DNA from 3 places in the Oxalicibacterium sp. genome. Region 1 is predicted to be linked to each of the others. Evidence: predicted binding sites of a transcription regulator. Region 1 holds the regulator's gene; each other region holds the start of a gene.
The links. Region 1 encodes sigma-54, which starts transcription at its own class of promoters, with help from an activator protein. Its sites were predicted from a motif close to TGGCANGNAANCTGCTTT; they were not measured.
Positions count from the first base shown of each region.

Region 2: a site for sigma-54 is predicted at 2,185-2,202, ahead of ACO1VH_RS11475 (nitrate/nitrite transporter). Genes of this name have one in related genera too.
Region 3: a site for sigma-54 is predicted at 2,062-2,079, ahead of ACO1VH_RS12020 (TorF family putative porin). Genes of this name have one in related genera too.

Region 1 covers NZ_JBMQZD010000005.1:45,358-49,932, forward strand. Annotated here, with positions in the region: gene ACO1VH_RS09780 (pilus assembly protein) at 1-1,216, shown strand, start outside; gene ACO1VH_RS09785 (hypothetical protein) at 1,206-1,835, shown strand; gene hpf (ribosome hibernation-promoting factor, HPF/YfiA family) at 1,896-2,249, opposite strand; gene ACO1VH_RS09795 (RNA polymerase factor sigma-54) at 2,349-3,851, opposite strand; gene lptB (LPS export ABC transporter ATP-binding protein) at 3,869-4,575, opposite strand, start outside.
Region 2 covers NZ_JBMQZD010000006.1:101,716-106,290, reverse strand. Annotated here, with positions in the region: gene ACO1VH_RS11480 (bifunctional protein-serine/threonine kinase/phosphatase) at 1-904, opposite strand, end outside; gene ACO1VH_RS11475 (nitrate/nitrite transporter) at 933-2,147, opposite strand; gene nirB (nitrite reductase large subunit NirB) at 2,512-4,575, shown strand, end outside.
Region 3 covers NZ_JBMQZD010000007.1:58,309-62,883, reverse strand. Annotated here, with positions in the region: gene ACO1VH_RS12030 (YifB family Mg chelatase-like AAA ATPase) at 1-1,387, opposite strand, end outside; gene ACO1VH_RS12025 (accessory factor UbiK family protein) at 1,656-1,895, opposite strand; gene ACO1VH_RS12020 (TorF family putative porin) at 2,137-2,895, shown strand; gene ACO1VH_RS12015 (P-II family nitrogen regulator) at 2,910-3,248, shown strand; gene ACO1VH_RS12010 (ammonium transporter) at 3,259-4,575, shown strand, end outside.

The sequences.
Region 1 (4,575 bases):
GCATCAATATTATGTGGATGGTTCGCCATCGGTGGGCGATATCTGCCCTAATGCACCTACGACGACATGTCAGGCCAACGAATGGAAGACTATTCTCGTCGGCGGACTGAATAAGGGCGGGAAGGGATATTACGCTCTTGACATCACTAATCCGGACAGTCCCAAGGCGTTGTGGAATTTTACCGATGCTGACGACGCGGACATGGGGCTGAGTTACGGCAATCCTATTATCACCAAACGTGCCGACGGAACCTGGGTCGTCGCACTCACATCCGGTTACAACAATACGAGCGGTGATGGCAAGGGACATCTTTATCTACTGAATGCCAATACTGGTCACCTTTTGCTGAAGCTAAGTACGACCGCGGGCAGTTCAAGTACGCCGAGCGGCTTGGCGAAGATCAACGGCTGGGTCGATAGCTTGAACGACAATACGGCCAAGCGTTTCTACGGCGGCGATCTATTGGGCAATGTGTGGCGTTTCGATACGGATGATCTTGTACTGCCGGAAGGAGCGGAGGCAACTAAATTGGCAGAGTTGGGAAATGTCGGCTCAGTCGGAATCCAACCGATTACCACGCGTCCGTTGCTGAGTGAAATCGAGACGGGCGGTACACGTTATGCTGTCGTAACGATAGGAACCGGGAAATATCTCGGCAATAACGATCGCAATGACAAGTCGCAGCAATCCATTTATGCCATCAAGGATAAACTGACGGATGCGGGTTATGGCCTGTTGCGCCAGGACACGACTTTTGTTCAGCAGACACTGACTACGAATGAGGCGGGAACAGAGCGTGAGGCATCGAGCAATCCGGTGAACTGGAATACGAATTCCGGATGGTATGTCGATCTGAATCCGAACAATGAGTCCCCGGGAGAGCGTGTCAATGTGGATATGCAACAGCAGTTAGGGATTCTGGTTGTGGCCGGTAATGTGCCGGAACAGAATGCCTGTACTGTTGGGGGATACGCATGGCTGTATTTCTTCGACTTCCGCACGGGCAGTTTTATTGAGGCGGATGGGACGGTGGGCCAGCGACTGCGGGGTAATTCATTGGTGGCGGGTTTGCGTTTTCTGAAGTTGGATAACGGAAAAACGATCACGCTGGTGACGGACACCAGCGGTAAGACTACACCGCAGAGCAATCCTGAAACAGGTTCCGGAGGAACGTCCGCACGCAGGGTTTCCTGGCGTGAATTGATTGTCGACTGATTTGTCGATGATGCGGCATGGCGCCTTGTCATCAGTTCCGATTCTTTGCATGGGGGCGGTAGCGATTGCGCATGCCGCCCTCATTTCCGTGCTGTTCATTGAGACGTTTCCTCTCCCGCAGAAGATTCCTGATCTCGTCCATGTAGACCTTCTTCCTGTCGAATTGCGTCGAGAGGTGGCCACATTAACGGAAGATCGTTCAGCGAAAGAGGTGCGAGCAAAGCGCGCGGTGAAGCAGGGTGATATTTCTATATCTCCATCGATGGGTGAGCAGGCAATATTGCCCACAGTACGGTATTACGAAACCCGCGAACTGACTCAAAAGCCGCTGGTGAAGGTGGATGTGCCGACAGAATTGATGTTGAGACTCGATGGGGTAGAACCGCAGATTGTTGTCGCACATCTCTGGATCGGTGAGTACGGTGATGTCGATCGTGTCGATATAGAAAGAAACGACACGCTATCCGAAGAAGGAAAAGTGAAATTGCAGCAGGCTTTTGGCACGGCAGAATTTCATCCCGGTGAAATTGATGGCGTCCCAGTTAAAACGCATATGCGGATTTCCATCCAGCTGGATCGGCCAATTCAATTCCAAAGCGAGAAACGTGGGGCAGAATGAATAAAGGGCGCAATTCGCGCCCTTCTTCATTGACGGCCAAGCTCGGCCGAAATGTTTCTCTTACGAGGCAGCAGCCTCTGCATTGTCCGGCAATCGTTTGATGCCCTCGTGCTGGTGATCCTGCAGTTTCGTTTTGTATTTGATCACCTGACGATCCAGTTTGTCGATCAGCAGATCGATGGCGGCATACAGGTTGTCCGCGATGCTTTCCGCGTGTAGGTCTTTGCCTCGGACGCGTAGGTTAATTTCGGCTTTCTGGCGTTTTTCTTTCTCGGGAAGATTGTCTACAGTCAGGATAACTGCAATGTCGATCACATGATCGAAGTGTCGTTTGATGCGTTCCAGTTTGCCTTGTACGTATTCTCTGATGGCGGGGGTCAGTTCGAGGTGATGTCCACTGATGGTGAGATTCATACAGCGCTCCTAAGGAAATTCACTGGCGGTCCAGGCACCGTTGCCGGCTGCGCCGAACACAGTGACGTAATGCACACTACACAAACAAATCCGGAAGGATTACAACGATTTGCGCAGATTGACCGGTGGAATTTTAAGGGCTTCGCGGTATTTGGCAACGGTGCGCCGCGCTACTACGATCCCTTGTTCCGCCAGCATGTCTGCAATCTTGCTGTCAGAGAAAGGTGTTTTCGGGTCTTCTGCTCCTATCAATTGTTTGATCAGGGCCCGTATCGCGGTAGAGGATGCTTCTCCGCCTGCTTCCGTCGCAACATGGCTGCCGAAAAAGTATTTCAATTCGAACATTCCATGAGGAGTGAGCATGTACTTCTGGGTGGTAACACGAGAAATTGTGCTCTCGTGTAAACCCAGTGTATCAGCAATTTCGCGCAAAACAAGAGGGCGCATCGCGACCGCGCCGTGCGAGAAAAAATTGCGCTGACGCTCGACGATGGCCTGTGCCACACGAAGGATCGTATCGAAGCGCTGGCGCATGTTCTTGATCAGCCATTTGGCTTCCTGCAGTTGCGTGCCGAGCGAACCTTCGCCCTTGTTCTGCTTCAGGATGCTGGCGTACATCGCATTGACGCGCAGGCGCGGCATTACTTCGTGATTGAGCATGACTTGCCAGCCGTTGCGCGTACGCTTGACGATGACGTCCGGTACCACGTAATCGGAGGCATCGCTGGCGAAGACCGCGCCGGGATGCGGATTGCATTGGCGAATGACGGCCTGCGCTTCGCGCAGATCTTCATCGTCGCAATCGAGTGCCTTGCGCAATTTGTTGAAGTCGCGCTGTGCGAATAGCGTGAGATGGTTTTCGACGATGTTCAGTGCCATGCGCCGTGTGACGAACGGAATGCCTTCCATCCGGCGAATCTGCAGGGCCAGACATTCAGATGCATCGCGCGCGCCGATACCGGCCGGATCGAAGCTTTGCAGCAGGCGCAGGGCGACCGACAATTCTTCCGGCTCGATTTCAAGTTCTTCCGGCAGGCGCGCATGGATTTCTTCCAGACTTTCTTCCAGATAGCCGTTGTCGTCCAGTGCGTCGATGATCAGTTCGAGCAGAGCGCGATCGCGCGGTTCGCGTACGGTGACGGACACCTGTTCGAGTAGATGCTCGCGCAGTGTGACTTCATGCGCTTCCAGTTGCGGGCGGGCGTCGTCGTCATCCGGAGATGCCGATTTCGACGTGCGGGCAACATCGTCGAAGCTCCAGTCGCTGTTGTCGGCGTTGCCGTCGGCATTGTTGCCTTCGGCATTCGGCAGATCGCCGGATTCGAAGGACGATTCAGCTTCAGTAGATGGTGCAGGCGATTCTGTCGGGGCATCGCCATCCGGCGCAGTGCCGTTGCCGGCGCTGACGGCGCCGTCCGCCAGCAGGCGCACGGCATTGTCGAGCGGATCGTCGGTGCGTTCCAGCATCGGATTGTCGGCCAGGATCTGTTCGATCTCCTGATGCAATTCCAGTGTCGACAGTTGCAGCAGGCGGATGGATTGCTGCAATTGCGGCGTCAGAGCCAGATGCTGGGAGACGCGTAGTTGCAGGGATTGCTTCATGGTGATTCTCTTCGCGCTTACATGCGGAAGTGTTCGCCGAGATAGACGCGGCGGACGGATTCGTTGGAAATGATATCGTCGGGCCGGCCGCTGGCCAGCACCGCACCTTGATTGATGATGTAGGCGCGGTCGCAGATGCCGAGCGTTTCGCGCACGTTGTGGTCGGTGATCAGCACGCCGATGCCGCGTTCCTTCAGGAAACGCACGATGCGCTGGATTTCGATGACGGCGATCGGATCGACGCCGGCGAACGGTTCGTCCAGCAGCACGAAGCGCGGATTGGTGGCGAGAGCGCGCGCGATCTCGACGCGACGGCGTTCGCCGCCGGACAGCGACATGGCCTGGTTCTCGCGCAGTTTTTCGATCTGCAGATCGGCCAGCAGCGTATCAAGCCGTTGTTCGAGTTGATCCTTGGACAGCGCCTTGCCGTTAACGCGCTGCAGTTCCAGCACGGCGCGGATATTGTCTTCGACGCTGAGCTTGCGGAAGACTGAGGCTTCCTGCGGCAGATAAGAGAGGCCGAGTTGCGCGCGTTCATGGATCGGGCGGCGCGAAATATCGGTGCCGTCCAGTTCGATCTGGCCGGCATCCGACGGCACGAGGCCGACGATCATGTAGAACGAGGTGGTCTTGCCGGCGCCGTTCGGGCCAAGCAGGCCGACCACTTCGCCGCTCTCGACTTGCAACGCGACGTCACGCACGACCTGGCGTGCGCCATAGCTTT
Region 2 (4,575 bases), on a different contig from region 1:
TCAGTACCAGCTTGCGCGGTGGGTTGCTGCCGTGCGGCAGTTCGGTCACGCGATACAGCAGCGTCGCGGCTGAGGCATGAATCTGTTCTTCAACTGTGTAGCCGTCTATCGTCTGGCCGGGTTTGAGTTTCGGCGGAACTGGCAGTTGCTGCGAGCCTGATAGAGCATCGCGCAGATCGGTTTCCGGCAAGGCATCGATACGGATCGCGAGTGCGCTGACGTTGTCGTGCGTGCCGGCGGCCAGTGCGGCATCGATCAACGCATTGGCCGTGCTGTCGGCATTGCGTGTGCCGGACGCAAGTTCGGCGAGTTGCGCGGCGAGCGCGGTTTCGTTGACGGTAGTCCAGACACCGTCGGTCGCCAGCAGGAAAACGTCGCCCTCGTGCAACTCTCCCATGCCGTGGTCGACTGCCAGTTGCGAATCGAGGCCGATCGCGCGCGTCAGCACATGCTGCATCTCGGGGCGATCCCAGACGTGATCGGTGGTCAGCCGCGTCAGTGCGCCGTCGCGCAGCAGATAGAGGCGCGAGTCGCCGGCATGCGCGAAGTAATAGAAGCGGCCGCGCAATACGATGGAAGTCAGCGTGGTCGCCATGCCGGCCAGTTCGGCGCGGATCGAGCCCTGATGCTGCACCCAGCTGTTGATCGCCTTCAGCACGCGGTCCAGCGCCTGCGTGATAGGCCAGGTGTCGGACGTCGCGTAATAGTCGGACAGCAGGCCGCGCACCGTGTATTCGGATGCTTCGCGGCCGCCATCGTTGCCGGAGACGCCGTCGGCGATGGCGGCGATCACGCCCTTGGACGACAGTTCGGGCTCGTCCGGCAAGGCCATGCCGACGAAGTCTTCGTTGACCGGTCTCTGGCCGGCGCGCGTGGCGTGGCCGGCGTTCAGTATCAGCGGCATGGTGAAAGAGGAAGAGAGCGCATGACGGTCAGATCTTCGCACTCGTCATCGCGGCGCTGCCCCAGGTGGTGCGCCAGCGGCTCTTCACGAAAGTCAGGCCGAGCAGCGCGACGATAGCCAGCGCGGCGAAGACGACCAATCCTCCCTGATAGCTGCCGGTCAGCTGTTTCGAATAGCCGAGGCTGGAAGCCAGATAGAAGCCGCCGATGCCGCCGGCCATGCCGACCAGGCCGGTCATCACGCCAATTTCCTTGCGGAAGCGTTGCGGCACCAGCTGGAACACCGCGCCGTTGCCGGTGCCCAGCGACAGCATCGCCAGCACGAACACCAATGCTGCCAATGCAGCCGACGGCAGGCCGATGCTGGCGATCAGCAAGAAGCCGGCTGCCAGCATGTACATGATCGACAGCGTCTTGATCCCGCCGATACGGTCAGCCAGGCGTCCGCCGAACGGACGCACCATCGAACCGGCGAACACGCAGGCGGCGGTGAAGTAGCCGGCTGTCACCGGCGACAGACCGTACTGGCCGTTGAAATAGATCGTCAACGACGACGCCAATCCGGAGAAGCCGCCGAAGGTGACGCTGTAGAAGAACATGAACCACCACGCATCGCGATCCTTCAGCACCTGCAAGTAGGAGATCAGCGATTTGGGCGGCGGCGCGGACGGCGCATCCTTGGCGAAGATCAGATAGACCGTCAGCGCAATGCCGAGCGGAATCAGGCACAGGCCGAACACGTCCTGCCAGCCGAACGCCAGCGCCAGCGACGGCGCGAATAGTGCAGCCAGCGCGGTACCCGAGTTGCCGGCACCGGCAATGCCCAGTGCCATGCCCTGGTGTTCCGGCGGATACCAGCGAGATGCCAGCGGCAGTGCGACGGAGAACGCCGCACCGGCGACGCCGAGGATGATGCCCAGCACCAGCACGGAGTGATAGTGATGCAGATCGCCCAGCCACGCCCACAACAGGCCAGCCATCACGATCAGCTGGCCGATCAGGCCAGCCTTCTTCGGTTGCAGGTGATCCACCAGGACGCCCATCACGATGCGCAGCAACGCGCCGGCCAGCAGCGGCGTGGCCACCATCAATCCTTTCTGCGCCGGCGTCAGGCCGATGTCGGCCGCGATCTGCACGGCCAGCGGACCGAGGATGACCCAGACCATGAAGCTGAGATCGAAATAGAAGAAGGCGGAAAGCAGCGTCGGCGTATGGCCGGCTTTCCAGAATGATGACTTTTGCATATGCGCTCGCGTGAGTGGAATGGATGACGGCGCTGAATATGCAATTGCTATGCCATTTATATGAAGCCGTTTTGGAAAGCGGTTTGGCGGATGCGGAAGAAAAATGGGCGGCGCGGTGCACCAAATTCTCTGTCGATGCACCTGTTGGGTGCGAGGCTGGTGCAGGGCGGGGTGCAAGCAGAGTGCAATCAGGTGCGGATTGTGCGGATCGGTAAACGTCTTGGTGCATCGCGATGCGAATGGTGCAAGGACGTATCGCAAACGGTGCGAATCAGTAAAAAACTGGACGAAATCGCACAGAAACAGAACTGGCATCTGTTTTGCTTATTTAGATTCGGGAACAACTCTTCTGTGAGATGCAGCAATGAAAAAAATGAAACTGGTCATGGTCGGCAACGGGATGGCGGGCGTACGCACGCTGGAAGAATTGCTGAAACTGGCGCCCGATCTGTATGAGATCACCGTGTTCGGCGCCGAGCCGTATGCCAACTACAACCGCATCCTGCTGTCGCCGGTGCTGGCCGGCGAGCAGACGATTCAGGACATCATGCTGAACGATGTCGACTGGTACAAGGAGAACGGCATCACGCTGCATCTCGGCAAGAAGATCGCAACGATCGATCGCGTCAAGCGCGTCGTGATCGCCGACGACGGCACGACGGCCGAATACGATCGCCTGCTGCTGGCGACCGGTTCCAATCCGTTCATGCTGCCGGTGCCGGGCAAGGATCTGCAGGGTGTGATCGGCTATCGCGACATCTACGACACCAACGCGATGATCGAAGCGGCCACCAAATACAAGCATGCAGTCGTCATCGGCGGCGGCTTGCTGGGACTGGAAGCGGCGAATGGCCTGAAGCTGCGCGGCATGGACGTCGCGGTTGTTCATCTGCCGGATACGCTGATGGAGCGCCAGCTCGATCCGACCGCCGGCAAGATGCTGCAAAAGTCGCTGGAAGATCGCGGCCTGGCTTTCCTGCTCGGCAAGAACACGCAGGAACTGATCAATGACGGTCATGGTCGGGTGAAAGCGGTGCGCTTCGCCGACGGCAGCGAGATCTCGGCCGACCTCGTCGTGATGGCGGTCGGCATCCGCCCGAATACCGCGCTGGCCGAGTCGGCCGGCATCCACTGCAACCGCGGCATCGTCGTCAACGACACGATGCAGACTTTCGATCCGCGCATCTATGCGGTCGGTGAATGCGTCAACCATCGCGGCACTGCCTACGGCCTGGTCGCGCCGCTGTTCGAGATGGCGAAGGTGTGTGCGAACCACCTCGCGAACTTCGGCATCGGCCGCTATCAGGGTTCGGTGACATCGACGAAACTGAAAGTCACCGGCATCGATCTGTTTTCGGCCGGCGATTTTCTCGGCGGCGAAGGTACGGAAGAAATCATGCTGTCCGATCCGATCGGCGGCGTCTACAAGAAGCTGGTACTGCGCGACAACAAGCTGGTCGGCGCCTGCCTGTATGGCGATACGGTGGACGGCAGCTGGTATTTCAACATGCTGCGCGAAGGCAAGGACATCGGCGAGATTCGCGATGCGCTGATGTTCGGCGAAGCGAACCTGAGCCGTCCCGGCGATACCGGCCATGAAGGTTTCAGCAAGGCGGCGGCGATGCCGGATACCGCCGAAGTCTGCGGCTGCAATGGTGTGTGCAAGGGCACCATCGTCAAGGCGATCAAGGAAAAGGGCCTGTTCACGATCGAGGACGTGCGCAAGCATACGAAGGCATCAGCCTCATGCGGCTCCTGCACCGGCCTGGTCGAGCAGATCATCATGGCGACCGCCGGCGGCGACTATTCGGCGTCCAGCAAGGTCAAGCCGATGTGCGGCTGCACCGATCACACGCATCAGGAAGTGCGCGACGCGATCAAGGCGAACAAGCTGCTGACGGTGACCGATACGATGAAATTCATGGAATGGCGCACGCCGAACGGTTGCTCCAGCTGCCGCCCGGCGATCAACTATTACCTGATCTCGACGTGGCCGAAGGATGCAGTCGACGATCCGCAATCGCGTTTCATCAACGAACGCGCGCACGCGAACATCCAGAAGGACGGCACGTTCTCGGTGATTCCGCGCATGTGGGGTGGCGAGACGAATTCGACCGAGCTGCGCCGCATCGCCGACGTCGTCGACAAATACAAGATTCCGACCGTGAAAGTGACCGGCGGCCAGCGCATCGACCTGCTGGGCGTGAAGAAGGAAGATCTGCGCGACGTCTGGCACGACCTCGGCATGCCGTCGGGCCTTGCCTATGCGAAGGGTTTGCGCACGGTGAAGACTTGCGTCGGTTCCGAATGGTGCCGCTTCGGCACGCAGGATTCGACGCGCATGGGCCAGGAGCTGGAACGCCAGCTGGCGCGCATGTATGCGCCGCACAAGGTCAAGCTGGCGGTATCCGGCTGCCCGCGCAACTGT
Region 3 (4,575 bases), on a different contig from region 1:
AGCGCATCATCGCCGTGCGCAGCAATTGTTCGCCGCCGGCATCCGGACGGCAATGCGCATCGATCTCACCGACGGTCAGCAGATTGTTGTGCTTGCCCTGGCGGGCATGCTGCCGTGAGGAGGCGCGCAATACGCGTTGTGCGACGGTATGCGACGACTCGCCTTGCGACTGTCCGGCCAGATCGTCATGCGCTAGCGCGCCGACTTGAATCTGCATATCGATGCGATCGAGCAGCGGACCGGAGATTTTTCCCTGATAGCGCGCGATGTTGTCCGGCGTGCAGCGGCATTTGTTGGAAGCGTGACCGAGGAAGCCGCATGGGCATGGATTCATCGCGGCAATCAACTGAAAATGTGCGGGGAAATCTGCCTGCCGCGCAGCACGTGAAATCGTGATGCGGCCGGATTCCAGCGGTTCGCGCAGGACTTCCAGTACGGCGCGGTTGAATTCGGGCAATTCGTCGAGGAACAGCACGCCGCGATGGGCCAGCGAAATTTCACCTGGCCGCGGCGTGCTGCCGCCGCCGACCAGTGCCACGCCGGATGCCGTGTGGTGGGGCGCCCGATAGGGCCGTACCTTCCAGCGTGACGTCGTGAAGCCGCTGGTCAGCGATTGCACGGCGGCCGATTCTAGCGCTTCATCGTCGGTCATCGGCGGCAGGATGCCGGCGAAGCGCGCCGCCAGCATCGATTTGCCGGTGCCCGGTGGGCCGACCATCAGCAGGCTGTGCGAACCGGCGGCGGCGACTTCCAGTGCGCGCTTGGCTTGCGCCTGGCCTTTTACGTCGGCCAAGTCGGGGTAAGCCGGCATTGTCCCCGATGGGAGAGCTTGATGACGTGCAAGCTTTGATGCACCGTCGCCTGCCGCGAAGTGGGCACAAACTTGCAGTAAAGAGTCGGCCGGCAGGATGGTCACGTCGTTGACCAGTGCCGCCTCATCTGCGTTGGCGCGTGGCAGAATGAATGCGCGATGTTTGCCGCTGCGGCCGCCATCGCGATGCATGGCGAATGTCATCGCCAGTGCGCCGCGAATGGGCCGCAGTTCGCCGGACAACGACAGCTCGCCGGCAAATTCATATTGATCCAGCGAATCGGCCGGCATCTGCCCGGAAGCAGCCAGAATGCCCAGTGCAATCGGTAGATCGAAGCGCCCGGACTCCTTCGGCAGATCGGCTGGCGCCAGATTGACAGTGATTCTTCTTGCGGGGAATTCGAAGCCGGCATTCTGCAGCGCTGCGCGCACGCGATCCTTGGATTCCTTCACTTCGGTTTCCGGCAGGCCGACGATAGTAAAGCTGGGCAGGCCGTTGGCCAGATGCACTTCGACAAGGACTTCGGGCGCTTGCATGCCGGCCAGGGCGCGGCTGGTCAGAACGGCGAGGCTCATTGTTCTCCCTTGTTTTGCGAATGTCTCTTCTACTTGTTATGTGTACCGGCACTGGATGCCGGGCAGTCGGTACGACAATCCGGAAACATGCGCCCTGCGCTGCACATCGTCCGACCCGTGATGTAGCGGTCAGCCCGCGGATTTGCATGCACGCACCTCGGGCATGGCTTCGGATGTCGTCCATGGCGTTGCGCTGCCATGAAGCGCGACGCGCATCGCACAGTATTTCAGGTGTGAGCGACAGCGAACGATGCCGATCAGTACCTGTTTATCCTTTCAACCGCGCTTCCAGTTCGGCAACCTGGGCTTCCAGTGCTTCCAGCTTGGCGCGCGTATTTGCCAGCACTTGCGCCTGCACATCGAATTCCTCGCGCGTGACGAGATCGAGTTTCGCGAATCCCTGACTCATCATGGCCTTCAGGTTTTTTTCGATGTCCTTTGCCGGCGAGTTTTCCAGCACCTGGTGAATCTTGTTCTGCATATCGTTGATGAAAGTGGACTTTTCCATCTGGGCCCCCTATAAAAGTGAAAATTCAGCACCATTCAGGTGCAATTTGGCGTGCATCGCTCGGGAACGGTGCAGGCCCATTAAGGTGCATGGAAAAGGTTATTTCCAAACTGCTTTTTGCACCGTGCTTCATAGAAAAAATGATAATACATCTGGAGAATCAAGCTGGCATGAGTCCTGCTAAATGTGGATCGAGGACATTCCAAAGTCTGGTTTCTACATTTACTTTAAAGGGAATATCATGAAAAAACTGATTCTTGCAGTCGCTGTGTCGGCCGCCTTCGCTGCCAATGTTTCTCATGCGCAGGAAGCTGCAGCACCTGCTCCAGACAATCAGTTCGCCTTCAATGCCGCATTCAGCACGGATTATCGTTTCCGCGGCATCTCGCAAACGCACGGCGATCCTGCCATTTCCGGCGGTGTCGATTACACGCACAATCCGACAGGTCTCTATGCCGGCGTATGGGCATCGTCCATCAAGTGGATCGACGATGCCGGCGGTGACAGCGATATCGAATATGACCTGTACGGCGGTATTCGCGGCGAGATCGTCAAGGATGTTTCCTATGATGTCGGCGTGCTGCGCTATTTCTATCCGGGCAGCGGCTTGGGCACCAATCCCGACACGACGGAAATTTACGGCTCTGTCGGCTATGGTCCGGTTTCCGTCAAGTATTCCCACGCTGTGACCAACGCCTTCGGTTTTGACGACAGCAAGAACAGCAACTATATCGAAGCCAATGCCAGCTTTGAAATCGTCGACGGCTATATGCTCGGTCTCCACGTCGGTCATCAGAAGATCAAGGGCGATCAACCGGTCGACGCAAGCTATACCGACTGGAAAGTCGGCGTGACAAAGGATTTCCCGATTGTGACGGTGACGCTGGCCGTGGTCGGCACGGACGCGGAGCGTGATGCGTATTCCTACGTCAAAGACAACGGCAGCACGCATTTCAACGGCAAGACCGGCGCAGTCCTGACCCTCAGCAAATCCTTCTAATCAAAGAGGCGAACATGAAACTGATTACCGCAATCATCAAGCCGTTCAAGCTGGACGAGGTGCGTGAAGCCTTGTCCGAGATCGGCGTGCAAGGCATCACCGTGACCGAGGTCAAGGGCTTCGGTCGCCAGAAAGGCCACACCGAGCTGTATCGTGGCGCAGAATACGTCGTCGATTTTCTGCCGAAGACCAAGATCGAAGCCGCCGTCGACGATGCCATCGTCGATCGTGCGATCGAAGCGATCGAAACGTCGGCGCGTACGGGTAAGATCGGCGACGGCAAGATTTTCGTCTATGACCTGCAACAAGTCGTTCGCATTCGTACCGGCGAAACCGGCAGCGAAGCTCTATAAGGGGAAAACAATGAGTATCAAGAAACTGTTCGCAAGCGCCCTGGCTGCCGGGGCCTTGTTGATGGCAGCCGGTGCCGGCATGCCGGCGATGGCGGAAGAGGCTGCCGCGCCGGCAGTAACCACCGAAGCACCGGTAGCGGCGCCTGCGGCAGAAGCGCCCGCTGCACCGGAGGCTCCCGCTGCGGCACCGACGCTGAACTCCGGCGACACCGCCTGGATGCTGACGTCGACGCTGCTCGTCATCCTGATGACGATCCCCGGTCTGGCGCTGTTCTACGGCGGCCTTGGCCGTTCCAAGAACATGCTGTCCGTGCTGATGCAGGTGTTCATGCTGTTCTCGCTGATTACCGTGCTGTGGGCGATCTACGGCTACAGCCTGGTGTTCGCGGGCGGCGGTTCCTTCGTCGGCACCTTCGACAAGCTGTTTCTGAACGGCATCGGCAAGGACACGCTGTCCGGCACGATTCCGGAGTACGTGTTCGCGTCGTTCCAGGCAACGTTTGCCGCGATCACCTGTGCACTGATCGTCGGTGCCTTTGCGGAGCGCATGAAGTTCGCCGCCGTAATGGCGTTTGCCGTGCTGTGGTTCACGTTCAGCTACATCCCGATGGCCCACATGGTCTGGGCGGCCGGCGGCCTGCTGTTTGAAGACGGTGCGCTGGACTTTGCTGGCGGTACCGTGGTGCACATCAACGCCGGTATCGCCGGTCTGGTCGGCGCCTATATGGTCGGCAAGCGCATCGGCTTTGGCAAGGAGGCGATGCCGCCGCATTCGCTGACGATGACGATGATCGGCGCTTCGCTGCTGTGGGTGGGCTGGTTCGGTTTCAACGCCGGTTCCGCGCTGAGCGCGGGCGGCGTTGCCGGCCTGGCCTTCATCAACACGATCCTGGCAACGGGCGCCGCCGCCGTGTCGTGGGTGTTCCTCGAAGCGATCCTGAAGGGCAAGCCTTCGATGCTGGGTGCCGCATCCGGTGCGGTCGCCGGCCTGGTCGCGGTGACGCCGGCTGCCGGCTTCGTCGGCCCGATGGGTTCGATCGTGCTGGGTCTGCTGGCAGGTGCAGTCTGCCTGTGGGGTGTCAGTGGCCTCAAGCGCATGCTGGGTGTGGACGATGCATTCGACGTGTTCGGCGTCCATGGCGTCGGCGGCATTCTCGGTGCGATCCTGACCGGCGTGTTTGCCTCGCCGGCGCTGGGCGGCACCGGCGCAGCCGACTATGCGATGGGCCATCAGGTGCTGGTGCAGATCAAGAGCGTGGTCATCACGCTGGTCTGGTCGGGCGTGGTTGCCTTCATCGCCTACAAGCTGGTGGACATGACGATCGGC